2 regions of the Leclercia sp. LSNIH3 genome follow, and region 2 is predicted to be linked to the other one. Evidence: predicted binding sites of a transcription regulator. Region 2 holds the regulator's gene; the other holds the start of a gene.

What was found. Region 2 encodes ArgR, which controls arginine synthesis, uptake and breakdown. Its sites were predicted from a motif close to ANTGAATAAAAATACANT; they were not measured.
Region 1: a site for ArgR is predicted at 13,968-13,985, ahead of argA (amino-acid N-acetyltransferase). Genes of this name have one in related genera too.

What each region holds. Positions count from the first base shown of each region.
Region 1 covers NZ_CP026387.1:3,327,926-3,344,170, forward strand. The annotation lists gene C3F35_RS16225 (prepilin peptidase-dependent protein) at 1-71, shown strand, start outside; gene C3F35_RS16230 (DUF2509 family protein) at 68-472, shown strand; gene C3F35_RS16235 (prepilin-type N-terminal cleavage/methylation domain-containing protein) at 457-780, shown strand; gene recC (exodeoxyribonuclease V subunit gamma) at 793-4,167, shown strand; gene ptrA (pitrilysin) at 4,307-7,189, shown strand; gene recB (exodeoxyribonuclease V subunit beta) at 7,186-10,731, shown strand; gene recD (exodeoxyribonuclease V subunit alpha) at 10,728-12,548, shown strand; gene argA (amino-acid N-acetyltransferase) at 12,602-13,933, opposite strand; gene amiC (N-acetylmuramoyl-L-alanine amidase AmiC) at 14,163-15,416, shown strand; tRNA gene C3F35_RS16270 (tRNA-Met) at 15,505-15,581, opposite strand; tRNA gene C3F35_RS16280 (tRNA-Met) at 15,753-15,829, opposite strand; tRNA gene C3F35_RS16290 (tRNA-Met) at 16,001-16,077, opposite strand.
Region 2 covers NZ_CP026387.1:2,936,851-2,953,095, reverse strand. The annotation lists gene zapG (Z-ring associated protein ZapG) at 59-457, shown strand; gene degQ (serine endoprotease DegQ) at 628-1,992, shown strand; gene degS (outer membrane-stress sensor serine endopeptidase DegS) at 2,081-3,148, shown strand; gene mdh (malate dehydrogenase) at 3,217-4,155, opposite strand; gene argR (transcriptional regulator ArgR) at 4,560-5,030, shown strand; gene yhcN (peroxide/acid stress response protein YhcN) at 5,408-5,671, shown strand; gene yhcN (peroxide/acid stress response protein YhcN) at 5,785-6,051, shown strand; gene C3F35_RS14330 (barstar family protein) at 6,110-6,382, opposite strand; gene C3F35_RS14325 (NAD-dependent succinate-semialdehyde dehydrogenase) at 6,428-7,882, opposite strand; gene aaeB (p-hydroxybenzoic acid efflux pump subunit AaeB) at 7,969-9,936, opposite strand; gene aaeA (p-hydroxybenzoic acid efflux pump subunit AaeA) at 9,942-10,874, opposite strand; gene aaeX (p-hydroxybenzoic acid efflux pump operon protein AaeX) at 10,882-11,085, opposite strand; gene aaeR (HTH-type transcriptional activator AaeR) at 11,262-12,185, shown strand; gene tldD (metalloprotease TldD) at 12,231-13,676, opposite strand; gene yhdP (AsmA2 domain-containing protein YhdP) at 13,763-16,245, opposite strand, start outside.

The DNA.
Region 1 (16,245 bases), 390 kb from region 2:
CGGCTTCTCTCGACGGAGAGCATCAGCGCCAGTTCGAGGCGCACCACACCGTGACCGGGTTTAATCTGTGAACCGTCAGCAGGGGATGTCGTCGCTGGCGCTGGTGCTCCTGCTGTTGATTCTCGGCAGCCTGATGCTGGCCGGGCTTAACCAGCAGCTTGCTGCGCTGACGCGAATCGTCAGTACGGAACATCAGGCGATACAGCATCAGGCGATAGCCCAGTCAGCGCTGGAGTGGGGCAGAATGCTCTCCTGGCCAACTCAGACTGGGCCCACATGCCGACAGCATCCGCAGCAACCGTGGCGCGTCTGCTTACGCATCCTTGAAGGGCGCGCGTTACTTATTGCCAGCAGCGGCAGCGTGACGATGTGGCGGTTGGGCGAAGTAAAGAATGACGGAGTCTCTTTCTCGCCGCAGGGCTGGAGCGATTTTTGTCCCCTGAAGGAGACGGCGTTATGTCAGCAACCGTAGCGAAACAGAAAGGGTTCAGCATCGTCGAGGTCTTGCTGGCCATGATGCTGATGGTCATGGTCGTTACCGGGCTGGCAGGTTACCATCGTGTTTTAGCCAGCCGCTTTGTCGCCCTTGAGCAGTATCGCCAGCTCTGGCGTCATGTCTGGTCGCAGTCACACCTGGCCGCCGGGGAGATGCCTCCGGGCTGGCAGGTAAACAGGGTGCAGACAACACCGGCCGGATGTGTCAGCATCTCGGTCTCACTTATTTCTCCATTGGGTCGGCAGGGTCAAATGACGCGCCTGCACTGCCCGGTTAGCCAGTAGTTGGGAGCAGCAATGTTAAGGGTCTACCACTCAAACCGTCTTGATGTGCTGGAAGCACTGATGGAATTTATCGTCGAGCAGCAGCGGCTCGACGATCCCTTTGAACCGGAGATGATTCTTGTTCAAAGCACAGGTATGGCCCAGTGGCTGCAAATGTCCCTGTCACAAAAGTTTGGCATTGCCGCCAATATTGATTTCCCGCTGCCCGCCAGCTTTATCTGGGATATGTTTGTTCGCGTGCTGCCGGACATCCCAAAACAGAGCGCGTTCAACAAACAAAGCATGAGCTGGAAGTTAATGACGCTCCTGCCAGAGATGCTGACGCATGACGAATTCGCCATGCTGCGCCACTACCTGAACGACGATACCGACAAACGAAAACTGTTTCAGCTGGCGTCGCGTACTGCGGATCTCTATGACCAGTATCTGGTCTACCGCCCGGAATGGTTAACGCGCTGGGAAGCGGGCGAGCTGATTGACGGTCTTGACCAGGCGCAAGTCTGGCAGGCACCGCTGTGGAAAGCGCTGGTAGAACATACTGAAAAGCTGGGCCAGCCGCAGTGGCACCGTGCCAACCTTTATGAACGTTTTATCTCGATGCTGGATTCGGCCTCTGTGCCACCAGCCGGACTGCCGTCCCGGGTCTTTATCTGCGGGATCTCCGCCTTACCACCGGTTTACCTGAAAGCGCTTAATGCGCTGGGTAAACACATCGATATTCATATCCTGTTTACCAACCCGTGTCGGCATTACTGGGGGGATATTCAGGATGCCCGTTGGCTGGCCCGCCTCGTTACGCGCCAGCGTCGTCGCCTGTTCGACGAACACGCGGTGCCGCTCTTTAAAGACAGCGAGACGGCGGCGCAGCTCTTTGATGAACAAGGTATCCAGGACTTACCGAATCCGCTGTTGGCCTCCTGGGGAAAACTGGGACGCGACTATATCTATATGCTCTCGGAGCTGACCGCTTCCGGCGAAGGGGATGTCGATGCCTTTGCGGATATCACCCCGGACAGCCTGCTGCATAACGTGCAGCGGGATATTCTGGATCTGGAAAACCGCGCAGTGGCCGGTGTCACCGCCGCCGAGTTTGCCAGTAGCGCCAACAAGCGTCGGCTCGATCCCGACGATCGCAGCGTATCTATCCACCTGTGCCATAGCCCGCAGCGAGAAGTCGAGGTGCTGCATGACAAACTGTTGGCGATGCTGGAGGACGATCCACAGCTAACGCCGCGCGATATCGTGGTCATGGTGGCCGATATTGACACCTATAGCCCCTATATTCAGGCGGTGTTTGGCAGCGCGACGGGCGATCGCTATGTGCCGTTTGCGATATCGGACCGCCGTGCGCGCCAGTCCCACCCGGCCCTGCAGGCGTTTGTCAGCCTGCTTTCCCTGCCGGACAGCCGCTTCGTACCTGAAGATGTACTGGCCTTGCTCGATGTTCCGGTACTGGCGGCCCGTTTTGATATCGACGAGGACGCGCTGCGTTATCTGCGCCAGTGGGTCAACGAGTCGGGCGTACGCTGGGGAATGGATGATGACAACGTGCAGGAGTTTGAACTGCCGGTCACCGGCCAGCATACCTGGCAGTTTGGCCTGACGCGCATGCTGCTCGGCTATGCCATGGAGAGCAGCCAGGGGGAGTGGAATGCCGTTCTGCCGTATGACGAATCCAGCGGCTTAATCGCCGAACTGGTCGGCCATCTGGCTTCGCTGCTGATGCAGCTTAACCGCTGGCGGCGGGAGCTGGTGAAAGCACGTTCGCTCGAGGAGTGGATGCCGGTATGCCGGGAAATGCTCAATGATTTCTTCCTGCCGGATCAGGAAACAGAAGCGGCGATGGCGTTAATCGAGCAACAGTGGCAGGCCATTATTGATGAGGGCATCTCTTCGCACTATGGCGAAGCTATCCCGCTGTCACTGTTACGCGATGAATTAACACTGCGTCTCGACCAGGAGCGTATCAGCCAGCGCTTCCTCGCCGGGCCGGTGAACATCTGCACCCTGATGCCGATGCGCTCCATTCCGTTTAAGGTGGTCTGTCTGCTGGGCATGAACGACGGCGTCTACCCGCGCGCGCTGGCGCCGCTGGGGTTTGATTTAATGAGTCAACAGTCCCAGCGTGGCGACCGTAGCCGCCGCGACGATGACCGCTATCTGTTCCTTGAGGCGCTTATCTCCGCGCAGCAGCAGCTCTATATCAGCTACATCGGCCGCTCCATCCAGGACAACAGTGAACGGTTCCCGTCGGTGCTGGTTCAGGAGCTGGTGGACTACATCGGGCAAAGCCATTACCTGCCGGGCGATGAGAACCTTAATTGCGATGAAAGCGAACAGCGCGTGAAGGCGCATATTACCTGCTGTCACAGCCGTATGCCGTTCGATGCCGTCAACTATGAGAACAACGAACAGCAGAGCTACGCCCGGGAATGGCTGCCCGCGGCGAAGCGGGAAGGGGTGGCCCATGGTGACTTTATCCAGACGCTGGATCCGTTGCCGCTGGATACGGTGGCGTTTGAACAGCTCCAGCGCTTTTGGGCGCACCCGGTGCGGGCCTTTTTCCAGTTGCGGTTGCAGGTTCATTTCCGTTCCGAAGAGAGCGAGATCCCGGATGCGGAGCCGTTTACCCTGGATGGGTTAAGCCGCTACCAGTTAAACCAACAGTTGCTTAACGCGCTGGTGGAACAGGAGGATGCGCAGAAGCTGTTCCGCCGCTATCGCGCGGCAGGCCAACTGCCGTATGGCGCCTTCGGGGAAATCACCTGGGATGCCCAGTGTGAGGAGATGCAGGTCCTTGCCGACCGGGTGATAGAGTGCCGCCAGCCCGGTACAAGCATGGAGATCGATCTCAACTGTAACGGCGTGAATCTGACGGGGTGGCTGCAACATGTGCAGCCAGATGGCTTGCTGCGCTGGCGTCCGTCGATGCTCAGCGTTTCGCAAGGTTTGCAACTTTGGCTGGAACACCTTGTCTATTGTGCAAGCGGTGGCGAAGGCGAGAGCCGGTTGTTTGTACGCAAAGACGGTGAATGGCGCTTCCCGGCGCTGCCTGCTGCACAGGCAATGGAGTATCTGTCGCAGCTGGTTGAAGGTTACCGGCAGGGGATGAATACACCGCTGCTGTTGCTGCCAGAAAGTGGGGGGGCGTGGATTAAAACCTGTTATGACGCCACAAATGATGCGATGTTAACGGATGACGCGACCCTGCAAAAAGCGCGCAGCAAATTTTTGCAGGCCTACGAAGGCAACATGATCGTGCGTGGGGAAGGGGACGACGTCTGGTATCAACGCCTGTGGCGAACCCTTGAGCCAGAGTACTTCCAGACCATTACAGACGAGGCCCGTCGCTACCTGTTGCCGCTGTATAAATTTAATCAGTCCTGACCTTGTATAAAAATTGCGCAGGTTTGGGCATTCATTTATGATGCCCATCTTGTCATGGACTGATGTACACCACAAAGAGATGCTGGCCTGTCCGGCACGAAGCGTGTTAATGATGATGTCCGTGATGAAGAGGTAGTGAATGCCAGGCAGCACCTTGTTGAAAACCTTAGTTTTGTTCGTCGCTCTTTGGGCACCCCTCAGTCAAGCAAATACCGGTTGGCAACCTATTCATGAAACGATCCGCAAAAGCGATAAAGATACCCGCGAATATCAGGCGATCCGCCTTGATAACGGGATGGTCGTGTTGCTGGTTTCCGATCCCCAGGCCGTCAAGTCATTGTCGGCGCTGGTGGTGCCTGTTGGCTCGCTGGAAGATCCTGAATCCCATCCTGGGCTTGCGCACTATCTTGAACATATGACCCTGATGGGTTCAAAAAAGTACCCGCAGCCTGACAGCCTGGCCGAATTTTTAAAAATGCACGGTGGCAGCCATAACGCCAGCACTGCGCCCTACCGTACGGCCTTTTATCTGGAAGTCGAAAACGATGCGCTGGACGGCGCGGTTGATCGCCTTGCGGATGCCATTGCCGCCCCATTGCTGGATAAAAAATATGCCGATCGCGAACGCAACGCCGTTAATGCCGAGCTGACGCTGGCCCGTACCCGGGACGGTATGCGTATGGCGCAGGTCAGCGCCGAAACCATCAACCCCGCGCACCCTGGCTCCCGTTTCTCCGGCGGTAATCTTGAAACCCTGAGCGATAAGCCAGGCAGCCCGGTGCTCGATGCGCTGCACGCGTTCCGCGACAAATACTACTCCGCCAATCTGATGAAAGCGGTGGTGTACAGCAACAAACCTCTGCCGGAGCTGGCGAAACTCGCCGCCGAGACTTACGGCCGCGTACCGAATAAAGACATTACCCGCCCTGAAACCACCGTACCGGTAGTCACCGATGCGCAGAAAGGCTTGATCATTCACTATGTTCCCGCGATGCCGCGAAAGGTGTTGCGCGTTGAATTCCGCATTGATAACAACACGGCGCAGTTTCGCAGCAAAACCGATGAACTGGTTAACTATCTGATAGGCAACCGCAGCCCGGATACCCTGTCCGACTGGCTGCAAAAGCAGGGGCTGGTGGAAGGTATTCGCGCAGATTCTGATCCCATCGTTAACGGCAACAGTGGTGTGCTGGCTATCTCCGCGACCTTAACCGATAAAGGGCTGGCCCATCGTGATGAGGTGGTCGCCGCGATTTTCAGCTACCTGTCGCTGCTGCGTGATAAAGGTGTCGATAAACGCTATTTCGATGAATTGGCGCACGTGCTGGATCTCGACTTCCGTTATCCCTCCATCACCCGCGATATGGACTACGTTGAGTGGCTGGCGGACACCATGATCCGTGTGCCGGTTGAGCATACGCTGGATGCCGTCAATATCGCGGATAAGTATGATGCGGATGCCGTCAAAGCCCGTCTGGCGATGATGACACCGCAGAACGCCCGTATCTGGTATATCAGCCCGGACGAACCGCATAACAAAACGGCCTATTTTGTGAATGCTGAGTACCAGGTGGATAAAATCAGCGAGCAAACTTTTGCTGACTGGCAGAAGAAATCTGCCGCCATCGCGCTCAAGTTGCCGGAAGTAAACCCCTATATCCCGGACGACTTCACGCTGATCAAGCCCGCTAAAGCGTACCCTAAACCGCAGCTGATTGTGGATGAGTCTGACCTGCGTGTGGTCTATACCCCGAGCCGCTATTTCGCCAGCGAGCCAAAAGCCAATGTCAGCATGGTGCTGCGTAATCCTGCGGCGATGGACAGCGCTAAAAACCAGGTAATGTTTGCCCTGAATGATTATCTGGCCGGTATCGCCCTGGATCAGCTCAGCAATCAGGCTGCCGTGGGCGGGATCGGTTTCTCGACCAACGCCAACAACGGCCTGATGCTCAACGCCAACGGTTATACCCAGCGTCTGCCACAGCTGTTTAAGGCATTGCTGGAAGGCTATTTCAGCTACACCGCCACCGAGGAGCAACTGGCGCAGGCCAAATCCTGGTATGCACAAATGATGGACTCCGCTGAGAAGGGCAAAGCGTTCGATCAGGCCATTATGCCAGTGCAAATGCTGTCCCTGGTGCCTTACTTCCAGCGCGAAGATCGGCGGGCGCTGCTGCCGTCAATTACGCTGGACGAGGTGATGGCCTACCGCGCGGCGCTGAAAACCAACGCCAGACCAGAGTTCCTTGTGGTGGGCAATATGAGCGAAGATCAGGCGAAAATGCTGGCACAGGACGTCCGCACCCAGCTGGGGGCTAAGGGCACTGAATGGTGCCGCAACCAGGATGTGCTGGTGGATAAACAGCAGAACGTGATATTCGAGAAACCCGGCAGCAGCACAGACTCTGCGCTGGCGGCGGTCTTTGTCCCGACCGGCTATGACGAATATGCCAGCTCGGCCTACAGCGCCGTGCTCGGACAGATCGTGCAGCCGTGGTTCTATACCCAGTTGCGTACCGAAGAGCAGTTGGGCTATGCCGTGTTTGCCTTCTCGATGAACGTGGGCCGCCAGTGGGGAATGGGCTTCCTGCTGCAAAGCAGTGATAAACAGCCAGATTATCTCTGGCAGCGTTTCCAGGCATTCTTCCCGCAGGCAGAAGCGAAGTTGCGGGCCATGAAGCCAGAAGAGTTTGCTCAGATCCAGCAGGCGGTGATCGCCCAGATTACGCAGCCGCCGCAAACCCTGGCCGAAGAGGCATCAAAGATCAGCAAAGATTTCGATCGGGGTAATATGCGCTTCGATTCGCATGATAAAGTAGTGGCCCAGATAAAACAGCTCACGCCGCAGAAAGTGGCTGACTTCTTCCACCAGGCGGTGGTTGCCCCGCAGGGGATGGCGATCCTGTCCCAGGTCTCGGGTAGTCAGAGTAAAAAAGCCGACGTCACCCCGCCTGCAGGCTGGACAGTCTGGAAGAGCGTGAGCGCATTGCAGCAATCTTTGCCCAGGAGTAAGAACGAATGACCGATACCGCCGAGTCCCTTGATCCCCTACGTTTACCGTTACAGGGGGAGCGACTGATAGAGGCCTCAGCGGGAACCGGAAAAACCTTCACCATTGCGGCACTCTATCTGCGTCTGCTGCTCGGACTGGGCGGCAGCGCAGCCTTCAGCCGCCCGCTCAGCGTAGAAGAGCTTTTGGTGGTGACCTTCACCGAAGCCGCAACGGAAGAACTACGCGGCCGTATCCGCGCTAACATTCACGAATTGCGGATTGCCTGCCTCAGACAGAGCACAGATAACCCGCTATATGCCAGCCTGCTGGACGAGATCGAAGATACCCAGCAGGCGGCGCAGTGGCTGCTGCTGGCGGAACGCCAGATGGACGAGGCCGCCGTGTTCACCATCCACGGCTTCTGTCAGCGGATGCTCAGCCTGAACGCCTTTGAATCCGGCATGCTCTTTGAGCAACAACTGATCGAAGATGAATCCCTGTTGCGCTACCAGGCGTGCGCCGATTTCTGGCGTCGTCACTGCTACCCCTTGCCACGTGATATTGCCGAAGCGGTTCATGGTTTATGGAAAGGGCCGGAAGAGTTACTCCGCTCCATCGATCGTTATCTGCAGGGCGAGGCCCCGGTCATTAAATCCCCTCCGCCTGCGGACGAAACGCTGGCCTCCCGCCATGAGAAGATCGTCGGCTTAATTGCCACCATGAAGCAGCAGTGGTCCAGCAGCGTGGCGGAAATCGACGCGGTTATTGAACGTTCGGGTATCGACCGGCGCAAGTTCAACCGCGGCAACCAGGCAAAATACATCGAGCGTGTGACGGCCTGGGCTCAGGAGGAGAAGCACAGCTATCAACTGCCTGACGCGCTGGAAAAGTTCTCGCAAACGTTTCTTGCGGAGCGGACAAAAGCGGGCGGCGAAGTGCCGCAGCACCCTCTGTTTGCCGCCATCGACACTCTGCTGGCTGAGCCGCTGACCCTGAACGATCTGATGATCACTCGTGCGCTGGCAGAGATCCGCGCCGCAGTGGCGCGGGAAAAGCGCCGTCGTGGCGAGCTGGGCTTTGACGATATGCTCAGTCGTCTCGATGAGGCCCTGAACAGTGACAATGGTGATGCGCTGGCTGCGGCTATTCGTGGCCGTTTCCCGGTGGCGATGATCGATGAATTTCAGGATACCGACCCCCAGCAGTACCGGATTTTCCGCCGGATCTGGCGTCAGCAGCCAGACACTGCCCTGCTACTGATTGGTGACCCGAAACAGGCGATCTATGCGTTCCGTGGGGCAGATATCTTTACCTATATGAAAGCGCGTGGCGAAGTCGCTGCGCACTATACGCTGGATACCAACTGGCGCTCAGCGCCCGGAATGGTAGAAAGCGTGAATACCCTCTTTTCACAAATGAACGACGCCTTCATGTTCCGTGAAATCCCGTTCCTGCCGGTCAAATCGGCCCCTAAAAATGCCGGGCTGCGCTTTGAGCTGCGAGGTGATTTTCAGCCAGCGATGAACGTCTGGCTGATGGAGGGCGAGGGATGTGGCGTCGGAGATTATCAGGCCTTTATGGCCCAGCACTGCGCGGCACAAATCCGCGACTGGCTGAGTGCGGGTGTTCGCGGTGAAGCCATCCTGCATCGGGGTGACGAGGCTCGTCCGGTTAGAGCCTCGGACATCACGGTGCTGGTGCGCAGTCGTCAGGAAGCGGCGCTGGTTCGCGATGCGCTGACGCTGCTGACCATCCCTTCGGTCTATCTTTCCAACCGCGACAGCGTGTTTGAAACGCTCGAAGCCCAGGAGATGCTCTGGCTGCTGCAGGCGGTGCTGGCACCCGAGCGTGAAAGCATCCTGCGCAGCGCGCTGGCAAGTTCCATGCTCGGGCTTACCGCTCGCGACATCGACATGCTGAATAACAGTGAAACCCTCTGGGATGAGGCGGTAGAAGAGTTTACCCACTACCGCGAACGCTGGCAGAAGCGGGGCGTGATGGCGATGCTGCGCGACATCATGACGCAGCGCAATATTGCGGAAAATATGCTGGCCACCGCCGGCGGCGAACGCCGTCTGACCGATATTTTGCACATCAGCGAGTTGCTCCAGGAGGCGGGAACGCAGCTGGAGAGCGAGCACGCCCTGGTGCGTTGGCTGGCGCAGCATATCGCCGAACCCAACAGCAATGCCTCCAGCCAGCAGATGCGCCTCGAAAGCGATAAACATCTGGTAAAAATTGTCACCATTCACAAATCGAAAGGACTGGAATACCCGCTGGTCTGGCTGCCCTTTATTGCCAACTATCGGGTGCAGGATCAGGCCTTTTACCACGATCGCAAAACCTTTGAAGCCGTGCTCGATCTCAGCAAGGCGGAGGACAGCGTTGAGCTGGCCGAAGCCGAGCGGCTGGCGGAAGATTTGCGCCTGCTATATGTGGCATTAACCCGCTCGGTCTGGCATTGCAGTCTGGGCGTCGCGCCGCTGTTTCGTCGTCGTGGCGACAAGTCTGGTGACAGCGATTTCCACCTCAGTGCGCTGGGTCGCCTGATCCAGCGCGGTGAGCCGAAAGATGCCGCCGGGCTGCGCCAGTGCCTGGAAACCCTGTGCACTGGCCCTCTTGCGCTGCAGATTGCCGGGGTGGCCGATACCGCCCGCTGGAACATGCCGGAGTCAACAATGCCGGATCTGCAGGCGCGGCAGGTGGCTCGCGTACTGTTCGATGACTGGCGAGTGACCAGTTATTCCGGGCTGCAACAGCGCGGGCACAGTATCGCCCAGGATTTGATGCCGCGGCTCGACATCGATGCCGCAGGCACTGGCCAAGTCGTACAAGAGCCGGAGCTGACGCCACATCAGTTCCCGCGCGGTGCCTCGCCGGGCACCTTTTTACACGGCCTGTTTGAAGCGCTCGATTTTACCCAACCCGTCTCGCCGGAGTGGGTACTGGAGATGTTGCAGAAAGGCGGCTATGACGCCCGCTGGCAGCCGGTGTTAACCCAGTGGATCACCCAGGTTCTGCAGACACCGCTCAATGAAGAAGGGGTCTCGCTGAGCCAGCTATCAGCCACCGATAAACAGGTTGAGATGGAGTTTTACCTGCCGGTTGCCGGGCCGCTTACCGCCGATGCGCTGGATGCATTGATCCGCGAGTACGATCCGCTGTCACGCGACTGCCCGCCGCTCGATTTCCGCCAGGTGCGCGGTATGCTGAAAGGCTTTATCGACCTGGTGTTTCGCCATAATGGCCGTTACTACCTGCTGGACTATAAGTCCAACTGGCTGGGCGAAAATGGCGAGGCCTATACCCCGGAGGCGATGGCGCGCGCGATGCAGTCCCACCGCTACGATCTGCAATATCAGCTCTACACGCTGGCGCTACACCGTTATCTGCGCCACCGTATCGCTGATTATGACTATCAGCGGCATTTCGGCGGTGTGATCTACCTGTTTTTACGCGGAGTGGACGGCAGCTCGCCGGGGGCCGGTTGCTTTACCACCCGCCCGGATGAAATGTTAATAAATCAAATGGATAGCTTGTTTTCTGCAAGCCGAGAGGAGCTTGTGTCATGACGATGCAGGAATTATTGCTGGAGGCCGTAGAACAGCGCGTGTTGCGTCGTCTGGATGTGCAGTTTGCGATGATGGTGGCGGGGAATGATGAACCCTCCGTGATGCTGGCGACAGCCATCTTGAGCCGGGATACCGGCGAGGGGCATGTCTGCCTGCCGCTGTCACGCCTGCAGGCGGAGGCGAAAACCGCCGCCCTGCAGGCCTGTTTTGCCCTGCATGATGAAACGCTGGACTGGCCCACAACGCTGATGCGTTCCCGGGCTGTGAGCGCAGGGGACGAGCCAACGCCGCTGGTGCTGACAGGGGACCGGCTCTACCTCAACCGCATGTGGCGCTATGAGCGGGCTGTGGCCAGTTTCTTTAGCGAAGCCAACCAGCCGTTGCCTCATGACAGTGCTGACGTTCAGCGTACCCTGAACGCGCTGTTCACCTCTGACGAAGCCGTTAACTGGCAAAAGGTGGCGGCGGCCGTGGCGTTAACGCGGCGTATCTCGGTAATTTCCGGCGGACCGGGCACCGGTAAAACCACCACCGTCGCCCGCCTGCTGGCGGCGCTGATCCAGATGGCGGGAGAGGAGAAGTGCCGTATCCGGCTGGCCGCCCCAACCGGTAAAGCCGCCGCGCGCCTCACCGAGTCTCTGGGCGGTGCGCTGCAACAGCTCCCGCTGTCCGACCTCCAGCGTAAGCGTTTCCCGACCGAAGCGAGTACCCTGCACCGTTTGCTTGGTGCTCAGCCGGGCAGCCAGCGTCTGCGCTACCATGCCGGGAATCCGTTACATCTGGATGTGCTGGTGGTGGATGAGGCCTCGATGATCGACCTGACCATGATGTCTCGTCTGATTGACGCCTTGCCGCCTCATGCCAGGGTCATCTTCCTCGGCGATCGCGATCAGCTGGCCTCTGTCGAAGCGGGTGCGGTGCTGGGCGATATTTGTACCTGGGCCAGCGCCGGTTTTACCGTGCAGCGTGCCCAGGAGCTGGCCGGGATGACAGGATGCCAGATGGAAGGCAACATCAGTCCGGTCGCGGGCGCGCTGCGTGACAGCCTTTGCCTGCTGCAAAAAAGCTACCGATTTGGCAGCGACTCCGGCATCGGGCAGCTGGCGGCCGCGGTCAACCGCGGCGATCGTCACGCTATTCGCTCAGTATTTGACGGCACGTTCAGTGATATCGAGAAAAAGCAGCTCCAGAGCGGGGAAGAGTATCTGGTGATGCTGGAGGATGCCCTGCAGGGTTATCACCATTTCCTTGACCGGGTGCAACATCAGGCCTCCGAAGAAGAAATTCTGGCGGCATTTGGCAGCTACCAGCTGCTGTGCGCCTTACGTGACGGGCCTTTTGGCGTGGCCGGACTCAACGAAAGGCTGGAGCACGTGCTGGTGCAAAAACGCCGCATCAGCCGTCAGCCACATTCACGCTGGTATGAAGGACGCCCGGTGATGATCTCGCGTAACGACAGTGCGCTGGGGTTGTTTAACGGTGATATCGGCATTGCGCTGGATCGGGGGCAGGGGCTGCGCGTCTGGTTCCAGATGCCGGATGGCAGCCTGAAGTCCGTCCAGCCGAGCCGCCTGCCGGAGCATGAAACCGCATGGGCGATGACGGTGCATAAATCCCAGGGTTCTGAGTTCGATCATGCGGCGCTGATTTTGCCTACTCAGATGTCCCCGGTGGTCACCCGCGAGCTGGTCTATACCGCCATTACCCGCGCACGGCGGCGGCTATCACTGTATGCGGATGACGGTGTGCTGGTGCAGGCGGTTACCACCCGAACGGAGCGACGCAGCGGTCTGAGTGCGATTTTCGAAGCCTTGTAAGACTGTGAAAAGCCGGGCGGCGCTTGTGCTCGCCCGGCCTGGGATCCTGCCTCTTATCCCAAATCCGCCATCAACACCTTCGAACGACGCTGATAGTTGTACATCTCTTTCTTGGTTTCCGGCAGGGAATCAATGTCCACCGGCGTGAAGCCGCGCTCCTGGAACCAGTGAATGCTGCGGGTAGTCAGCACAAACAGCTTACTCAACCCCAGTTGCCGCGCCTGGAGTGCGATACGCTCCAGCAACACTTCGCCGCGCGACGAACTGCGGTAGTCAGGGTGTACCGCCACGCAAGCCATCTCGCCAATCTTCTCTTCCGGGAAGGGGTAGAGCGCCGCACAGGCGATGGTGAGGTTGTCGCGCTGAATAATGGTGAACTTGTCGATCTCCATCTCCAGCTGTTCGCGGGAGCGACGCACCAGGATCCCCTGCTGCTCCAGCGGGCGAATCAGTTCCAGAATGCCGCCAATGTCGTTGATCGTGGCGCGGCGGATCTGTTCGGCGCTCTCCATCACGATCTGCGTTCCGATCCCGTCGCGGGAGAACAACTCCTGCAGAAGGGCGCCATCTTCCTGATAGCTGATCAGGTGGCTGCGGCGCACGCCGCTGCGGCAGGCTTTGATGGCGCCGCGCAGGAAACGCACGGTACCGGAGTAGTAGTCGCCTTGCTCCTCAAGCGCTTCGACCCGCGCCTGGGCTTCGTTCGGGAACAGCTCGGAGACGATATTCCCCAGCTCGTTAGTGACACCCTGCGAGGAGCAGAAGCCGATCATTTTTTCTGCTTTCAGCTTGATCGCCAGCTGAGTGGCAATCTCTTCTGAGGTGAGGTTGAAGCTTTCGCCGGTCACCGAGACGGCAACCGGGCCGGTCAGCACAATCGCGCCGCCGTCGAGCTGGCGGTGGATAGCCTCTTCATCGATACGACGGATACGACCGCTGTGGCAATAATCCACCCCGTCGTCCACCCCCAGCGGCTGGGCGATAATGAAATTGCCACTCACCACGTTAATGTGTGCCCCCTGCAGCGGGGTATTGTTGAGACTCATCGACAGCCGCGCGGTAATGTCCAGCTGCAGCTGGCCAGCAGCCTGCTTAACCAGTTCCAGCGTTTTGGCGTCGGTGACGCGGGTGTGTTTATGGTAAATCGGCTCATGGTGATGTGCGGCCAGATTGGCTTCGATCTGCGGGCGAGCGCCATAAACGACGACAAGGCGAATTCCAAGGCTGTGCAGCAGGCCGATGTCATTGACAATGCTGGAGAAGTTCTCATGCTCAATGGCTTCGCCACCCAGCATAATGACGAACGTCTTCCCCCGGTGGGTGTTGATATAGGGAACAGAATGGCGGAATCCCTGGACCAGTTCGATTCTACGTTCCTTCACCACGGCACAACCCCTCAATGAATGTTTATTCGTAATTTTTGTATTTTTATTCGAATATGCACCTGCGTGCAAGCCAAACTTTTCTGCGAAGCAAATAAAATCTTCAGTGAAGTAATCGTTAACGCATGATTGTTTACCCTTTTAGGGATGACAGTTTATGCATCATTCGTTAAAGTTTTCGGTCAATTTGGACGTTATGAGAAGTTATTCGATATCTTTGCTCGGGAGAAGCATGTCGGGATCCAGTAAAGCATTAAGTCGTCGCCGCCTGCTACAAGGGGCCGGGGCAATGTGGTTGCTTAGCGTAAGTCAGGTAGGGCTTGCCGCCGTCAGTCAGGTCGTCGCGGTGCGTGTCTGGCCGTCTTCAACCTATACACGCGTGACGGTAGAGTCCAACCGGATATTGAAATATAAGCAATTCGCCCTGAGTAACCCGGAGAGGGTGGTGGTGGATATCGAAGGAGTGAACCTCAATTCTGTCCTCAAAGGGATGAGCGCCCAGATCCGGGGCGACGATCCCTACATCAAATCAGCGCGGGTCGGGCAGTTTGATCCGAACACCGTGCGCATGGTCTTTGAACTGAAGCAGAACGTTAAGCCGCAGCTGTTTGCCCTGGCGCCCGTGGCGGGTTTTAAAGAGCGTCTGGTGATGGATCTCTATCCTGCCAACGCGACGGATATTCAGGATCCTTTGTTGGCGCTGTTGGAAGATTACAACAAAGGCGATCTTGAAAAGCAGGTTCCGCCTGCGCAAAGTGGTCCGCAGCCGGGCAAAGCCGGACGGGATCGTCCGATTGTGATCATGCTCGATCCGGGTCATGGCGGGGAAGACTCCGGCGCGGTGGGCAAATACCGCACCCGGGAAAAAGACGTGGTGCTACAGATCGCCCGTCGCCTGAAGGCGTTGATCGACAGAGAAGGCAACATGCGCGCCTATATGACGCGCAACGAAGATGTCTTTATTCCGCTAAAAGTGCGCGTGGCGAAAGCGCAAAAGCAGCGCGCGGATCTGTTCATCTCTATTCATGCGGATGCTTTTACCAGCCGCCAGCCCAGCGGGTCATCGGTATTTGCGCTATCAACCAAAGGGGCAACCAGTACGGCGGCAAAACTGCTGGCAGATTCGCAAAACGCCTCTGACCTTATCGGTGGCGTCAGCAAGAGCGGCGATCGCTATGTCGACCACACGCTGTTTGATATGGTGCAGTCGCTGACCATCACCGACAGCCTGAAGTTCGGTAAAGCCGTGCTGGGTAGACTGGGTAGGGTTAATAAACTGCACAAAAACAGCGTCGAGCAGGCCGGGTTTGCGGTACTAAAAGCGCCGGATATCCCGTCGATACTGGTCGAAACCGCCTTTATCAGTAACGTGGAAGAGGAGCGCAAGCTCAAGACGGCCGCCTTCCAGCAGGAAGTGGCGGAGTCGATACTGGCGGGGATTAAAGCTTATTTCTCGGATGGGGCGACACTCGCCAGACGAGGCTAATCAGCCAGGCCGGGTTGACGCCCGGCAAAATGACAAACTTCAGATACAAAAAAACACCCGGAAGGGTGTTTATTGTTTTTAGAAGTGTTGGTTGCGGGGGCCGGATTTGAACCGACGACCTTCGGGTTATGAGCCCGACGAGCTACCAGGCTGCTCCACCCCGCGTCCGTCTTTTCGCTTCGTATTTCAAACCACATCTGCGTTGGCTTTCCTCGTTCACCTCAGTCACTTACTTGAGTAAGTTCCTAAGGATTCACTGCGTCGCCGCCTTGCTGTGTTTCGAACTACTTCGCAAAAATTTCTACTATTGTAGAATCTTACTTCTTTAAATTTGATTGGTTGCGGGGGCCGGATTTGAACCGACGACCTTCGGGTTATGAGCCCGACGAGCTACCAGGCTGCTCCACCCCGCGTCCGTCTTTTCGCTTCGTATTTCAAACCACATCTGCGTTGGCTTTCCTCGTTCACCTCAGTCACTTACTTGAGTAAGTTTCTAAGGATTCACTGCGTCGCCGCCTTGCTGTGTTTCGAACTACTTCGCAAAAATTTCTACTGTCGTAGAAGATACTTCATCAAATTTTAATTGGTTGCGGGGGCCGGATTTGAACCGACGACCTTCGGGTTATGAGCCCGACGAGCTACCAGGCTGCTCCACCCCGCGTCCGTGGAAGCGCACTATACTCTGCTGACTTTTTGTTGCAACCCTTTTTCGTAAAAATCACCAAATTAGGTGTTGATTGTACGCTCTGGCGACAATTTGACTGTTTTTTATGCAAAATTTGCGTAAGGGGCGGTAATCGCATTTCATTACCTCTGCCGGTTTGTTATC
Region 2 (16,245 bases):
GCGCAGGCATGAAGCCGAGCCAACACCCTACGGAACCACAAGACAACGGGAGAAGTTCATGACCTGGGAATATGCGCTAATTGGTTTAGTCGTCGGCATCGCTATCGGTGCCGTGGCCATGCGTTTTGGAAATCGCAAATTGCGCCAGCAACAGGCTTTGCAGTACGAACTGGAAAAGAACAAAGCTGAACTGGAAGAGTATCGCGAAGAGCTGGTGAGCCACTTCGCCCAGAGCGCCGAGCTGCTGGACAACATGGCCCATGATTATCGTAAGCTTTATCAGCATATGGCGAAAAGCTCCAGCAACCTGCTGCCGGAAATGAGCGCGGAAAACAATCCGTTCCGCAACCGCCTGGCAGAGTCCGAAGCGGGTAACGATCAGGCGCCCGTACAGATGCCACGTGATTACTCCGAAGGCGCATCCGGCCTGCTGCGTGGTGGCGCAAAGCGCGATTAATCGCACTTCATAAATAAATTTTACGGGCGCAGCCCTTGCGCCCGTCCTTTCTTTCCGTCCCCAGCTATTATTTAGTCAAACACCTCATTGTTCAGCGTTTTAAAATTCAATAACATCAGACTGTTTCAGGATTGTTATTCCTCCATTCCAGGTTGCGAGAGCCAGCATAAATGAACAAAAAAAATCAGCTGTTGAGCGCGTTAGCATTGAGTATCGGATTATCGCTGTCGGCATCGTATCCGGCGGCGGCAGCAATCCCTTCGCAGGTTCCGGGCCAGGCTGCGCTACCGAGCCTTGCTCCGATGCTGGAAAAAGTCCTGCCCGCGGTAGTTAGCGTGCAGGTGGAAGGCACCGCCGTGCAAAGCCAGCGCATCCCGGAAGAGCTGAAAAAGTATTTCGGCGATGATGCCCCTGATCAAGCACAACCTTTTGAAGGACTGGGCTCCGGGGTCGTGATCGATGCTGCGAAAGGCTATGTCCTGACCAATAACCATGTCATCAGCCATGCGGATAAAATCAGTGTCCAGATGAATGATGGTCGTGAGTTCGATGCCAAGCTGATTGGCGGGGACGATCAGAGCGATATCGCCCTGCTGCAGTTGCAGAACCCCACCGGCCTGACGCAGATCGCCATCGCGGATTCCGACAAACTGCGCGTCGGGGACTTTGCCGTCGCGGTAGGTAACCCCTTCGGTCTGGGCCAGACAGCCACTTCTGGCATCGTCTCCGCGCTGGGTCGCAGTGGTCTGAACCTCGAAGGGCTGGAAAACTTTATCCAGACCGACGCATCCATTAACCGCGGTAACTCCGGCGGCGCGCTGTTGAACCTGAACGGGGAGCTGATCGGTATTAACACCGCCATTCTGGCTCCCGGCGGCGGCAGCGTGGGGATTGGTTTTGCCATTCCCAGCAATATGGCCCGCACGCTGGCACAGCAGCTGATTGATTTTGGCGAAGTGAAACGCGGCTTGCTGGGCATTAAAGGCACGGAAATGAGCGCGGATATCGCCAAAGCGTTCAACCTGAACGTGCAGCGCGGCGCCTTCGTCAGTGAAGTGTTACCTAATTCCGGCTCGGCAAAAGCGGGCGTCAAATCCGGGGACGTGATCGTCAGCCTGAATGATAAACCGTTAAGCAGCTTTGCTGAACTGCGCTCGCGCATCGCCACCACGGAACCTGGCGCCACGGTTAAGCTCGGCATTTTACGTGACGGTAAACCGCTGGACCTGCAGGTTACGCTGGACAAAAGCACCTCTTCATCCGCCAGCGCAGAGATGATTGCCCCGGCGCTGCAAGGAGCGACCTTAAGCGACGGGCAGCTGAAAGACGGCACGAAAGGCATCACCCTCGACAGCGTCGAGAAGAGCAGCCCTGCCGCGCAGGCCGGTCTGCATGAAAATGATGTCATCATCGGGGTGAACCGCGTTCGCGTGCAGTCCATTGCCGAAATGCGCAAAGTGCTGGCAGGCAAACCTTCCGTTATTGCCCTGCAGATCGTGCGCGGTAACGACACGCTTTATATTCTGCTGCGTTAAGCCTGTACGCATCCGGACATCACCCCGTGTGATGTCCGGATAAGTCATGCTATGCTGCTTGCGATCTTCCCTTAACGACGCCCGTATCATGGTTTTAAAGCTCATTCGTTCGGTCGCCATCGGCCTGGTTGTAGGTGGCCTGTTACTGGTCGCGATGCCCTCTTTACGTCAGTTCAATCAGCTGGCTGCGCCGCAATTCGATAGCGCAGATGAAACGCCTGCCAGTTACAACCAGGCAGTGCGCCGTGCCGCCCCTGCGGTGGTTAACGTCTATAACCGTGGACTTAACAGCACCAGCCATAATCAACTGGAGATCCGCACGCTGGGGTCCGGGGTGATCATGGATGAACGCGGCTACATCATTACCAACAAACATGTGATCAATGATGCCGACCAGATTATCGTTGCCCTCCAGGATGGCCGCGTCTTTGAGGCGCTGCTGGTGGGGTCGGACAGTTTAACCGACCTGGCAGTACTCAAAATTAACGCCACGGGCGGCCTGCCGGTGATCCCCATTAATCGTAAGCGCATTCCGCACATCGGTGACGTGGTGCTGGCTATCGGTAACCCTTATAACCTCGGACAGACCATTACTCAGGGGATCATTAGTGCTACCGGGCGTATTGGCCTGAACCCTTCCGGGCGACAGAATTTCCTGCAAACGGACGCTTCCATTAACCACGGTAACTCCGGCGGTGCGCTGGTGAACTCAGTGGGTGAGCTGATGGGTATCAATACGCTCTCCTTTGATAAAAGCAACGACGGAGAAACACCTGAAGGCATCGGCTTTGCCATTCCGTTCCAGCTGGCCAACAAGATTATGGATAAGCTCATTCGCGACGGACGCGTGATCCGTGGCTACATTGGTATTGGCGGGCGTGAGATCGCTCCGCTGCATACCCAGGGCGGTGGCATCGATCAGATTCAGGGCATTGTGGTGAACGAAGTCACCTCCGGTGGCCCGGCGGCAGAAGCAGGCATTAAGGTCAATGATGTGATTGTCTCGGTGAACGGTAAACCGGCGTTGTCGGCTCTGGAGACCATGGATCAAGTGGCTGAAATCAGGCCTGGCTCCATCATTCCGGTAGAAGTGATGCGGGATGATAAGAAACTGACGCTACAGGTGACCATTCAGGAATACCCCGCCACCAACTGAGTGTGCAGACATAAAAAAACCGGAGCCATCGCTCCGGTTTTTTATTGCCCTGACGGGAAGTGAGTCGCTTACTTGTTAACGAACTCTTCGCCCAGGACGATATCGTTCTTCAGCGTGTCCAGCATACCGGCCATCGCCTGCTGCTCAAACGCGCTCAGGGTGCCGATAGATTTACGCTCTTCGATACCGTTTTTACCCAGCAGCAGCGGCTGAGAGAAGAAGCGTGCATGCTCGCCGTCGCCTTCAACGTACGCACATTCCACCACGCCCTGCTCGCCCTGCAGGGCGCGCACCAGAGACAGACCGAAACGTGCTGCGGCCTGGCCCATAGAGAGGGTTGCAGAGCCGCCACCCGCCTTCGCTTCCACCACTTCGGTGCCCGCGTTTTGAATACGTTTGGTCAGGTCAGCCACTTCCTGCTCGGTGAAGCTCACGCCTGGGATCTGGGACAGCAGTGGCAGAATGGTCACGCCAGAGTGGCCGCCGATAACCGGAACTTCAAGCTCGGTTGGCTGTTTGCCTTTCAGTTCCGCTACAAAGGTGTTGGAGCGGATGATGTCCAGCGTAGTTACGCCAAACAGTTTGTTCTTGTCATACACGCCCGCTTTTTTCAGCACTTCCGCTGCGATAGCAACGGTGGTGTTAACCGGGTTAGTGATGATCCCGATGCAGGCTTTCGGGCAGGTGGTCGCCACTTGCTGGATCAGGTTTTTAACGATACCGGCATTCACGTTGAACAGGTCGGAACGATCCATACCTGGTTTACGTGCTACGCCTGCGGAGATCAGCACAACGTCTGCGCCTTCGAGCGCAGGGCGGGCATCTTCACCGGAGAAGCCTTTGATTTTGACAGCCGTCGGGATGTGGCTCAGGTCAACCGCCACACCAGGGGTTACCGGGGCAATATCGTACAGAGAGAGTTCTGAGCCTGCAGGCAGCTGAGTTTTCAGTAGTAGGGCAAGCGCCTGGCCGATACCGCCAGCAGCGCCGAGGACTGCGACTTTCATCCTAAACTCCTTATTATGGTGAGCTAACTTTCTGTTACTCCGTCGCGGCGACCTTAATTCAGCAGATCAACAATTACAATCTTCACAGTGTGAGAATTAGCGGTCACGCACTTTTCGCATCTGCCGGAAAGCTATCAGGCGTTATGCGGTAACTAAGCAACGAATCAAGAGGGGGTTACAATACACCCACGCCAGCCACCAAAACAACATCAATTTGATAACATTTAATTTACTTTTAAGGTTATTTGCGAGGCGTGACGCAGGCATGTTCCTCGATAACGAATTTTGATAAAATCACTCCCTTTCATAACATTATTTCAGCCTAAGATTGGGCAGATAGTTTGCATAAAAATTCATCCATGTGCATAATAATGTTGTTTCTACCGCTATATTTCGGGTGATTTATGCGAATCTCTTCTAAACAAGAAGAATTGGTTAAAGCGTTTAAAGCGCTGCTTAAAGAAGAAAAGTTTAGTTCTCAGGGTGAGATCGTCCAGGCCTTACAGGAAGAAGGCTTCGAAAATATCAACCAGTCGAAAGTCTCCCGCATGTTAACCAAGTTTGGCGCGGTGCGTACCCGCAACGCCAAAATGGAGATGGTCTACTGTCTGCCTGCTGAACTGGGTGTACCAACAACCTCCAGCCCCCTGAAAAATCTGGTGCTGGATATCGACTATAACGATGCCGTGGTGGTGATCCACACCAGCCCGGGTGCAGCCCAGTTGATTGCGCGTCTGCTCGACTCGCTCGGTAAAGCAGAAGGCATTCTCGGCACCATCGCCGGTGACGATACCATCTTCACGACCCCAGCCAATGGTTTCTCGGTAAAAGACCTCTACGAAGCTATTCTGGTCCTGTTCGAACAGGAACTCTGATCCTCTTCCCTGCTGCACATCGCAGCGGGGAATCTTCGGCTCCCGCCTCGTTTTGCCTTACAATCTGTTATCCACGCTTTAACAAATAGTGCGTTTTTCCACATCAATTCATTCATGCAGTGGATGATTCGTCCTGCGATCGCACGAATAATCAAATTGTAATATCTTTATGATTTTCCTGAATATTAAGCGCTTTAATACGCTTAACACCTGCTTTTTTATTCCCTTCAGTTATAAAAACCCCGATGCTTAATACGTGATTTCATAGGAAACAATTAGCATGGTATTAATTTTTGCCGTTATTAGTGTATACTTGATTTTGTGATGAGGGTCACGAAACGAAGACCCCAGTAAAGAATATGACGAGGAAGATAATCATGAAAATCAAAACTACCGTAGCCACACTAAGCATTCTGTCTGTTCTGTCTTTCGGTGCTTTTGCCGCCGATTCAATTAACGCCGATCAGGCCCAGACCCGTGAATCTATCGGTACTGTCTCTGTCGGTGCAATCGGTACTTCGCCGATGGACATGAATCAGATGCTGAACAAAAAAGCGCAGGAACAGGGTGCCTCCTCCTATCGCGTTATCGAAGCGCGTTCCGGTGACCACTGGCATGCTACTGCTGAGCTGTACAAATAAGTCGTACCGAGCATTAACCGTAATACCCGTTATCTCTGTTCAACGACACCAGGCATAAAAATAGCAGCATAACCCTTCTCGTCGTTGAACGTGCCCTGTAAGGAGTTAAGACTATGAACACGAAATTAATCATCGCCACCCTTGGTTTAGCTTCCGTTCTCTCATTTGGTGCCAGCGCAGCTGTGCATCAGGTCACCGCGGAGCAAGCGCAAGGTCTGCAATCACTGGGTAGCGTAGGCGTTACCGAAGTTGCCGGTTCTCCAATGGATGTCCGTCAGGCTCTGGCAGCAAAAGCAGAAAAAGCAGGCGCCAGCAGCTATCGCATCACCGAACTGAATACAGGTGACCACTGGCATGCCACGGCCGAGCTGTACAAATAAACCCTCGTCGTATTGACCTACGACTTGCCCCTGCCTCGCAGGGGCTTTTTTTTGCCTTTTACGGGCGAACGTTAAAGCGAATCTGACCTTCCAGCTCTTCTTCTGCCTCATCAAACAGCAGGATCAGCGCCCCGAAGCGCCTGCGCAGCTTCTCCGGTAAATGGGTAAACTCGATTTCAAGCGGCAGCGGCAGTTGATTACCGGTGACGATCTCCCAGAGAGAATCCAGGTCCGTCACACTCTCTCGCGCGATGCCAAAGGTACGTGAAAACTCACGGTAAAAGTCTTCCTGACTGTCGATTTCATCAAAATCAAACGTATAAATATTCATTTCCCGCCACCCCGTCCAGGCGGGCGGCTGATGCCGCCCTGTCGATTATAATCCCCCGATATGCAGGGTTTTCACTTCCAGGAACTCCTCCAGTCCCAGTACAGACCCTTCACGACCCAGCCCCGACTCTTTCACTCCGCCAAATGGACCCAGTTCAGTGGAGACCGCGCATTCGTTAATTCCGATCATTCCGCTCTCAATAGCCTGCGAGACGCGGAACACCCGCTGCAGATTCTGGGTGTAGAAATAGGCGGCCAGACCGAACGGCGTATTGTTGGCGCGCTGAATCACCTCCTCTTCTGAGGTAAAACGGAAGCAGGCCGCAACAGGCCCAAAGGTCTCTTCGCTGGCCAGCGCCATCCCTTCATGGCAATCGCCCAGCACTGTCGGCTGCCAGAAGTTGCCCCCCAGATCGTGCGCTTTACCGCCTGCCAGAATTGTTGCCCCTTTGGCGACGGCGTCCTCGACATGCTCGCGCACTTTTTTCACTGCGGCAGGCTCAATCAGCGGTCCGACAACGGTGCCCTCCTCCAGGCCGTTACCCACTTTTAAGTCGTTCACGGCAGCGGCGAGCTGGCTGACAAAGGCGTCATACACCGACTCCTGAATATAGAAGCGGTTGACGCTGACGCAGACCTGGCCGGCGTTGCGGAATTTATTGGCGATGGCCCCTTTCACCGCGGCATCAATATCGGCATCCTCAAAGACGATATAAGGCGCATTACCGCCCAGCTCCATCGAGACTTTTTTCATGGTCTCGGCGGAATTGCGTACCAGCGTTTTTCCTACTGCCGTCGAGCCGGTAAAGGAGATTTTTCGCACCTCATGGCTGGCCATGATCGCATCGCTTATCTCAGAGGTGTTGCCTGCGACCGCGTTGAGTACGCCGTCCGGGACCCCCGCCTTTTTGGCGAGGGTAAGTAATGCAAAGGCGCTGAGCGGCGTGTTGTTGGCCGGTTTGATCACCCCGGTACAGCCTGCGGCCAGCGCCGGACCGAGCTTGCGGGTCAGCATCGCCATCGGGAAATTCCACGGTGTGATTGCCGCCACCACGCCAACCGGTTCGCGGGTGGCCAGAATGCGGGAGCCAGGTTTAACCGGAGGAATGATTTCACCGTTGGCGCGTTTGGCCTGCTCGGCGAACCACTGTATAAAGCTGGCCGCGTACTCCACCTCGCCCTCCGCTTCTTTCAGCGGTTTGCCCTGCTCGGTGGTCATCAGTTGTCCAAGCCACTGCTTGTTCTCAATGATTAATTCATACCAGCGATAGAGGATGGCCGAGCGCTCTTTGGCGGTTTTCGCACGCCACGCCGGGAAAGCACGGCTGGCGGCGGCGATAGCCTCTTCGGTCTCTTTGGTGCCGGCTTTTGCCACTTTGGCGATCACCTCGCCGGTGGCCGGATTTACGACATCAAATGTGGTATCGAGCGTTTTCCATACACCATCGACCAAATATCCTGTCTGAAATAGCGCACTGTCCTGAAGAGCCTGGGTCGTCATGTATCCTCCCGTGCGGGTTTAAGTACTTGCCAGGATAAGTATAGTCACAAAAAAACCGACGCTTACGGCGTCGGTTTTCAGGAGGATCAGCTGTCGGTGAGCGCATTCTGGTAGCGATGCAGCATCCCCACCAGCCGCTGCACCGGTTCGGTCACCTGTCGCGGTGCCTCCCAGATACGCAGTTTTTCCTGGTAGATGTCCAGCTCTGCCAGCAGCTGGGTAAAGTAACGTCGTCGCTTATCATCGCTGGAGGCCGAAATGACATGATCGGCGGTGCGTCGCAGCTGGCGGTGGAATGCAGAGAGATCGTCATTGACCGGCACCGGTGCATTGCGCAGGCGCTGATGGGCGATGATCAGGGTCAGCGCCAGCCGGAACTTCGCAATATCGCCCGGGAATTTATTCAGCAGTAAAAACAGCTGCTGGTAGAGCGCAGGCAGATGATTCTCTTTACGCCGGGCGGTGTTGGTGGTCATCGCTGAAACAGCCGCGGAAACAAACTGGTTCAGCAGCACGCGTCCGGTGCGGGCCTGAGAGTTATCGCGCACCAGCAGAATGACCATCATCGCGAGGAAACAGCCAACAATCTGCCCCAGCGCGCTGTCGAGAAACTGGCTGAAGTGAAACGTCATCGGGTTATCCAGCACCAGAATATTGATGGTGCTGGCCAGCGCCCCGAGCGAACCCAGACGTCGCTTCTGCACCTCTATACCAATAAAGAAGGCCATCACGGCAAGACTGATACAGAGCAACAGCATGCTTTGCTGGGTCGAGGGCAGAACCACCAGGAAATAGAAGGCGCCAAGCGGCAGTGCCGCCAGGGTTCCGTACAGAAAATCGAGCGCCACCATCCGCGGGTTAGGCAGACGCATGGCCAGCGAGGTGACCACGGCAATCATCACCATGGCACCGCTGCCGGAAGTCCAGCCGGTCCACAGCCAGAACAGCGTCCCCAGCATACAGGCGAGCGTGGTGCGCCAGAAGTTGACCATCGCATGGTGACGTTCTGCCGATTCGGCTTTGACCACCACCTCGCCCTGCAGCACCTCCTCTTCGGTGGCGCTGATTTTGGTATTGCCGATGACACCACGTTTGAGGAGCAGGTAACGCGTCGCCGCGCCAACCCAGGTATAGATCGTCACCGGAGTGTCGCGTTCACCGGTCCAGGCGATGACACGCCGCATACGTTTGAGCTGTTTATGCACATCCTGAACGGTGGCGACGGGGGTAGCAAACTGTTCCCGGAAGGTCTCCGTGATCGCCTCGGGACGCGTGTTCTGGATAAGATAAGTTTCGCAGGCCTGGGTGATCAGGGTTAAGGAGACGGTATTGATCGCCTTCAGACGGCGATTTGCCCGCGACCAGCGCGACGACTCCATATTGAGGTTGCTGCGCATCCCTTCCAGCGCGGTGGTACGACGCACCAGCGCGCTCCAGGCGTTATCAACCTCTTCACTGTCGCCATGCTTAATGCACAGTTGCATCAGCTGATACTGGGCGACGATCAGCGCGTCCAGCTCGCGATCCACCTCCTGCTTAATGGAGCGTGGGGAGAAGAGCAGATCCGCCACGATCGCACAGACGATCCCCATGACAATCTCACTGCAGCGCTCCACGGCAAACTGTGGCGTCAGCAGCGGGTTGGCCTCGATGGTGATAATAATGATCAGCGCCGTATAGCCAGAAAGCCCCCAGGCATAGGAGTTTTCCACCCGCACCAGGGAGGAGATCCAGGTGCAGAAACCGGCCCAGATACAACATACCATCAGCATCAGCAGCGGGGTACGGATCATCAGAATAACGATGGTCAGCGCGGCGATACAGCCGATAAAGGTGCCGACGATACGTAGCATCCCGCGATAGCGAATGGCACCGGAGTAAGGTTCACCCCCCGCTGCAAATGCCGGACCTGCGGCGACAATCGCCGCGGTCAGCACCGCCCAGCGGGGTGTTTCCAGCTGAAAGTGAAAGCCGACGAACAGCGCCAGCACAATGGCGAAGGCCAGCTTAATCGCAAAGCGCAGGTGCTGGTTGGCGATGGAGAAGATGCCCATGGCGATTAACCAAACTCACGCAGGCGGTGGGCAATTTTGCGGAACAGCGAGTCATGGCTGGCATCCCGATCTTTCTCACCGGTGATCACCACGGTGGCGGTGGTCCCCGCAGGCCACAGGTTACCCTGCTGATCGTCTAGACGAATACGTACCGGCACGCGCTGCGCCAGACGCACCCACTCCAGATTGGAATCGACGGTGGCCATCCCTTTGCTGTCACGGGTGGCGCTGGAGTTGGTCACCCCTGCCGCCACGCTATCAACCGTCCCTTTCAGTACACGGTTACTGCCAAGCGGGGTGATCTCTACCCGATAGCCAGGACGGACGTTCTCCAGCTTAGTCTCTTCCATATAGGCGAGGACATAAAAAGAGTGCTGTTTGACCAGAGCCACGGCGGTTGAGCCACGGGTAATAAATTCGCCGGTGTAGACGTTGAGGTTGGTCACCCAGCCGTCAGACGGGGCGCGGATCACGGTACGCTCAAGATCGAGCTTCGCCAGATCGCGCGTGGCTTCGGCCTTCGCCATCTGATGCAGGACCGTTTGCAGCACGTTATTGGACTGGTCGATCTCCTCGCGGGACATCGCCTGAATCCCCAGCTTATTACGGCGCCCTGCCTCACGGCGTTTTTCCGCGGCCAGTGCCTGGTAGTAGGAGACATCCGCTTCCGCTTCTTCAAGCGCTTTCTGATAACGGGGCTGGTCAATGGTGAAGAGCACCTGATCCTTCTTCACCAGCTGGTTATCATGCACATTGACGGCAGTGATCAGTCCCGCCACATCCGGGGCGATCGCGACGATGTCGGCACTAAAGCGTGCGTCACGCGTCCATGGCGACTCAGTGTAGTAAACCCACGCGCGAAAAATAGCGATGAACGCGAGGATGACCAGCGCCACAGTAATGGCGGTACGGGAGATTTTTCTTGTTAGCGTTTTCACATCAACCTCAAACAAACAAGCGCGATACCAGATAGAACAGGCAGCAATACAGCGCAGAATTGAACAATGCAGGGTGCCAGACGAAATCATAGATCCCGGTCGGAGCCAGCACCTTTCGCACCAGCCAAAAAATCGCCAGTGATAAAAGAAGTTCGAAGAATATCGGTGGGAACGACAATCCGAACACCACGATAACGGGAAACAGACTCATGTTGACCTTGATTAGTGCGAGCAGGCGAAAGAATTATTCAGCATACGGCACCGCAGAAGGGGCAAGAGAAGCCGGGCGGCGTGGCGTAGCTATAATGTATAAATAATATATTAGCGTAACTGTTATGCTGTTATCTATCATATGTGATCTAAATCACTTTTAAGCCAGAGTGAACAATGGAACGTCTAAAACGAATGTCAGTTTTTGCCAAAGTCGTTGAGCTGGGTTCTTTTACCGCCGCGGCAAGGCAACTGCAGATGAGCGTCTCGTCAATCAGTCAGACCGTCGCCAAACTGGAAGATGACCTCCAGGTAAAGCTCCTCAACCGCAGCACCCGCAGCCTCGGCCTGACCGAAGCAGGCAAAATTTATTATCAGGGCTGTCGGCGAATGCTGTATGAGGCCCAGGCGGTGCATGAGCAACTCTACGCCTTTAATAACACCCCCATCGGCACCCTGCGTATCGGCTGCTCTTCAACTATGGCACAAAATGTCCTGGCCGAAATGACCGCCGAGATGTTGCAGGAGTATCCGGGTCTGACGGTTAATCTGGTCACCGGCATTCCCGCCCCGGATCTGATTGCCGATGGGCTGGATGTGGTGATCCGCGTCGGGGCGTTGCAGGACTCCAGCCTCTTCTCCCGCCGTCTGGGCAGTATGCCAATGGTGGTGTGTGCGGCGAAAAAGTATCTCGCCAGAGCGGGGATCCCGGAGAAACCGGCCGATCTCAGCAATCACGCCTGGCTGGAGTACAGCGTGCGCCCGGATAATGAATTTGAACTGGTCGCGCCGGAAGGGTTATCCACCAAACTGCTGCCGCAGGGGCGTTTTGTCACCAACGATCCGATGACCATCTCCCGCTGGCTGGTGGCCGGGGCCGGGATCGCCTACGTTCCGCTGATGTGGGTGATCAATGAGATCAACAGCGGTGAGCTTGAGATCCTCTTCCCACGTTATCAATCGGATCCACGTCCGGTGTATGCGGTCTATACCGAAAAGGACAAGCTGCCGCTGAAGGTGCAGGTGTGCATTAACTATCTGACCGATTATTTCGTGCAGGTGGCGGCGCTGTTTCAGGAGATGCGGGCAAGGAAGGAGTAGTCTGTTGCCCTCTCCCACAGGGAGAGGGCATGTCGAAAGGAGAAATTACGCGGTACCGCCAACGGTCAGGTTATCTACCTTCAGGGTCGGCTGACCCACGCCCACTGGCAGGCTCTGGCCTTCTTTACCGCAGACACCCACGCCGTTATCCAGCTTCAGATCGTTACCGACCATGGAGATCTGCTGCATCGCTTCGATGCCGGAACCGATTAAGGTCGCGCCTTTCACCGCTTTGGTTACTTTGCCTTTCTCGATCAGATAAGCTTCTGAGGTGGAGAAGACAAATTTGCCCGAGGTGATATCCACCTGGCCGCCGCCGAAGTTCGGGGCGTAGATACCATACTCCACCGACTCGATGATCTCCTGCGGCGTGGATTTACCCGCCAGCATATAGGTGTTGGTCATACGCGGCATCGGCAGGTGCGCGTAGGATTCGCGACGGCCGTTACCGGTTGGGGCCACACCCATCAGGCGCGCATTCAGTTTGTCCTGCATATAGCCTTTCAGGATACCGTTCTCGATCAGCACGTTGTACTGACCCGGCGTCCCTTCATCGTCGATAGAAATGGAGCCGCGACGATCGGTCATGGTGCCATCATCCACCACGGTGCAGAGTTCAGATGCGACCAGCTCACCCATGTGACCGCTGAATACGGAGGTGCCGCGACGGTTGAAGTCGCCTTCCAGACCGTGACCTACCGCTTCGTGCAGCAGTACGCCCGGCCAGCCCGCGCCCAGTACCACTGGCAGGGTGCCCGCAGGTGCCGCTACGGCAGAGAGGTTAACCAGCGCCATCCGCACGGCCTCTTTTGCCCAGGCGTCGGCGCGCACCTCACCTTCGACCGGGTTAAGGAACCATTCATAACCAAAACGACCGCCGCCGCCGCTGGAGCCGCGCTCGCGTTTGCCGTCCTCTTCCACCAGCACGCTGACGGACAGACGCACCAGTGGACGTACATCGGCGGCCAGCGTACCGTCCGTCGCCGCTACCAGAATGAGCTCATATACGCCGCTCAGGCTGGCGGAGACTTCCTGGACGCGCTTATCTTCCGCGCGAGCGACTTTATCCACCCGACGCAGAATATCCAGCTTCTCTTCACGGCTCATGCTTTGCAGCGGATCGACGCTGGTGTAGAGCGCAGTGTGCTGTACTTCACCCAGGGTTTTCACCCGGCCGTCACCGCTGTCGCGCACGATGGTCCGTGCCGCCTGCGCGCTCTGCTCAAGCGCGGCCAGGCTAATCTGATCTGCATAGGCAAAACCGGTTTTTTCACCGCTGATAGCACGAACACCGACGCCCTGGTCGATGTTGTAAGAGCCATCTTTAATAATGCTGTCTTCTAAAACCCAGGATTCGTGATAGCTCGACTGAAAGTAGAGATCGCCGTAGTCGAGACGGCGTTCGGTCAGTTGACCAAGAATGGAGAACAGGTCCTGATGGCTCAGGCCGTTCGCTGCCAGCAAATGTTCACTTACCAGGTTCAGACTCATCGTTTTGCTACTCGTTCGTTGCCGTCCACAGGACGTATCTAAGATCTTATCTATTGAGAGTGAGGCAATTAATTGCCTGCGTCAAATCATTGCTGTGCATCTTTACGCGGCTGTCGCAGCACTTCATTAATCTGCGGCTTATCGACCGGGCCAGTGATGTGGTAGCGCAGAATGGAGACTTTACTCCACAGCGGCCCCAGCACTTTACTGGCGGCAAACACCGCCGCGCCGACGATCGGGTTAACGGCAAAGGCCGCTGCCACGCCGACGGTGGCAGAAATTTCCGGTGCCACTACCGCTTCCATATCCAGCTCGCGGCGCACCAGATTGACGGAGCCTTTCATGGCGATATCCGCTTCCAGTCCGTCCACCAGAGTATCATCAGTGTGCAACACCCCATCTTTGATCCACGCGGTACTGCGAATCGAGTCGAAGTAGAACCCTTCGCTGAAGGTATCGTTGAAGTCGAAGCGCAGCTTACGCAGCAGGGCGTCGAAGCTGAGCAGACGCAGCAGTTGGCCCGCATGGCCGGTGCTCAGATCGGCTATTTCACCTTTGCCCAGCCGGGTCTTAAGGATGCCGTTCAGCGAGGCTTCGTCAGGCTTCCACGGCTGGTCGCGCCAGTGCAGATCGTAGTCGAGATCAAACGACGACCCGCGAATCGGAGTAGTGATACCGAAATAGTTCGATGCCGCATCCAGCTTGTTGCCTTTGAGTTGCCCTTTCAGTGAGGTGCGCTGCTCCCCGGCACCGTTCACCCATTCGCCGTTGGCGGTCAGGCGGCCGAAGCCAGTATCAATAAGCCCGCCCGCCAGAGTCAGGGTGTTGCCCTTGATGGTGAAATCACCATCGATACGGCCATATTTCTGTCCCCACAGCCAGCACTCGGCACAGCGCAGCTGTAAATCAGGCCAGCCGCTGAAATTGACCTGTGTGGTGCTGGCTAATGGCGAAACAGTGTTGCCTTTCCCGGTGGTGGCGGTGCCCGGATTGTAAGAGAGATAGCGGATCGCCGCCTGCCATGGCGCAGTGTCGCGCATCAGCAGGGTGGCGTTGATTTCCCGTCCCTGCGCCTCAACGCTTGAGCCGTTCAGGGTAGGCTGCGTGACAATGCTCAGGTTATTCCACTGCTGCCTACCCAGCGTCAGCGCGGGAGTGCGCACCGTGATGTGCTGCGGGAACTGCACTGAGTCATCCACATTTTCCCCAACGCCACGCTGGAACAGCGCTAACCACTCGGCACCGTCCATTGGCGGCAGGTTGAGTTCAACACCTGCCTGTTCCGGCAGCGGCGGCAGCGTGCGACTGTCGGAGGTCCAGATGGCGCGATCGAGCGTCAGCCTGCGGTTCAGCAGCCAGCGGCTGTTAAAGTGGTTTTTGCCGCCCGCATTGCCCGTCAGGGTAAAGCTGTTGAGATCCCCGTCGACGTTCACTTTTACTGGCAGCGGTTCGCCCGCCGGTTTGTTCAGCGGAGATGGCAGATCGCTGCTGACGTTCTTCAGATCGCCGCTGAGATCGACCTTGTAATGGGCATCACCCCGATAAGGCAGCTCAATGGCGACCTTACCGTTCCACGGCAAGCGGCCACCCAGAGACTGACTGAGCGTTTTTGGCAGCACGTCCAACCGAGACGGCTGCCAACTGGCATCCAGATTGATCCCCACCTGATAGGCCTTCTCGCCCTCGGTGGTGGAGAAGTCGATATTCAGCGGCTGATTGAACCAGCTTGCCGTCAGCGGCCCGCTTTTCAGATCGTCATTGACGAAGCTGAACTGGCCGCTCAGATTGTTAATGGTGCTGTTCAGCGGCTTAATAAATAAGCTGTTATTTTTCAGCCTGACGTCGCCTTCGGCGGTGGTCATGGTACCGTCCAGCGGGATATCCAGATGTAAGCGAGCATTCACATCACCATCCAACTGGAGCTGCTTAAGGGTGGCACCCAGTGAATCATCCAGCGGCGTCTCGTCAAAGTACGGCCCAACGGCTTTTCCTGGCCCGTTGATATCGGCGTCGATCAGCAGTTTTTCTTTCGAATAGTCCGGGATCACCGCGGTCAGGTTACTGGCCTTCACCCCGCCCAGCGCGACGCCGTCGGTCTTCATCCATAACCCGTCATTGATAAAGTTAAGTTCAATATCGAGGTTTTTCAGGGCTGGCCAGTCAGGCTGGAAAGCATAGGTGGCGTTGCGTAACGGCACCAGAACCTGGAACTGACCTTCGTTGTGCTTGTAGGGGAAGAGGTGTGGGTTGCCACCATAGGCCAGGGTGGCGTTATCCGCCTGGCCGCCCTGAATAGCACCGCTCAGGTAATCCACCAGCGCTTTGCCCATCAGGTTTTCAGGAAAATAGCGCCAGGCCTGCGACCCGTCGTCGGTGCTTATGCCCGCCAGGATCCCCAGCCAGGGTTCATCACCCGCCGGTTGCAGATAGCGGAAACCACCCCGGGCATGCACCGCTTTGGCTTTGACGTCGATGTTGCGTCCGTCGAGCTGGAATCCTTTCTCGTTTTTCAACCAGTGAAGGGTTGCCGTGCCTTTCTCTACCTCCAGCGGAGCGCGGAAGACGGTTT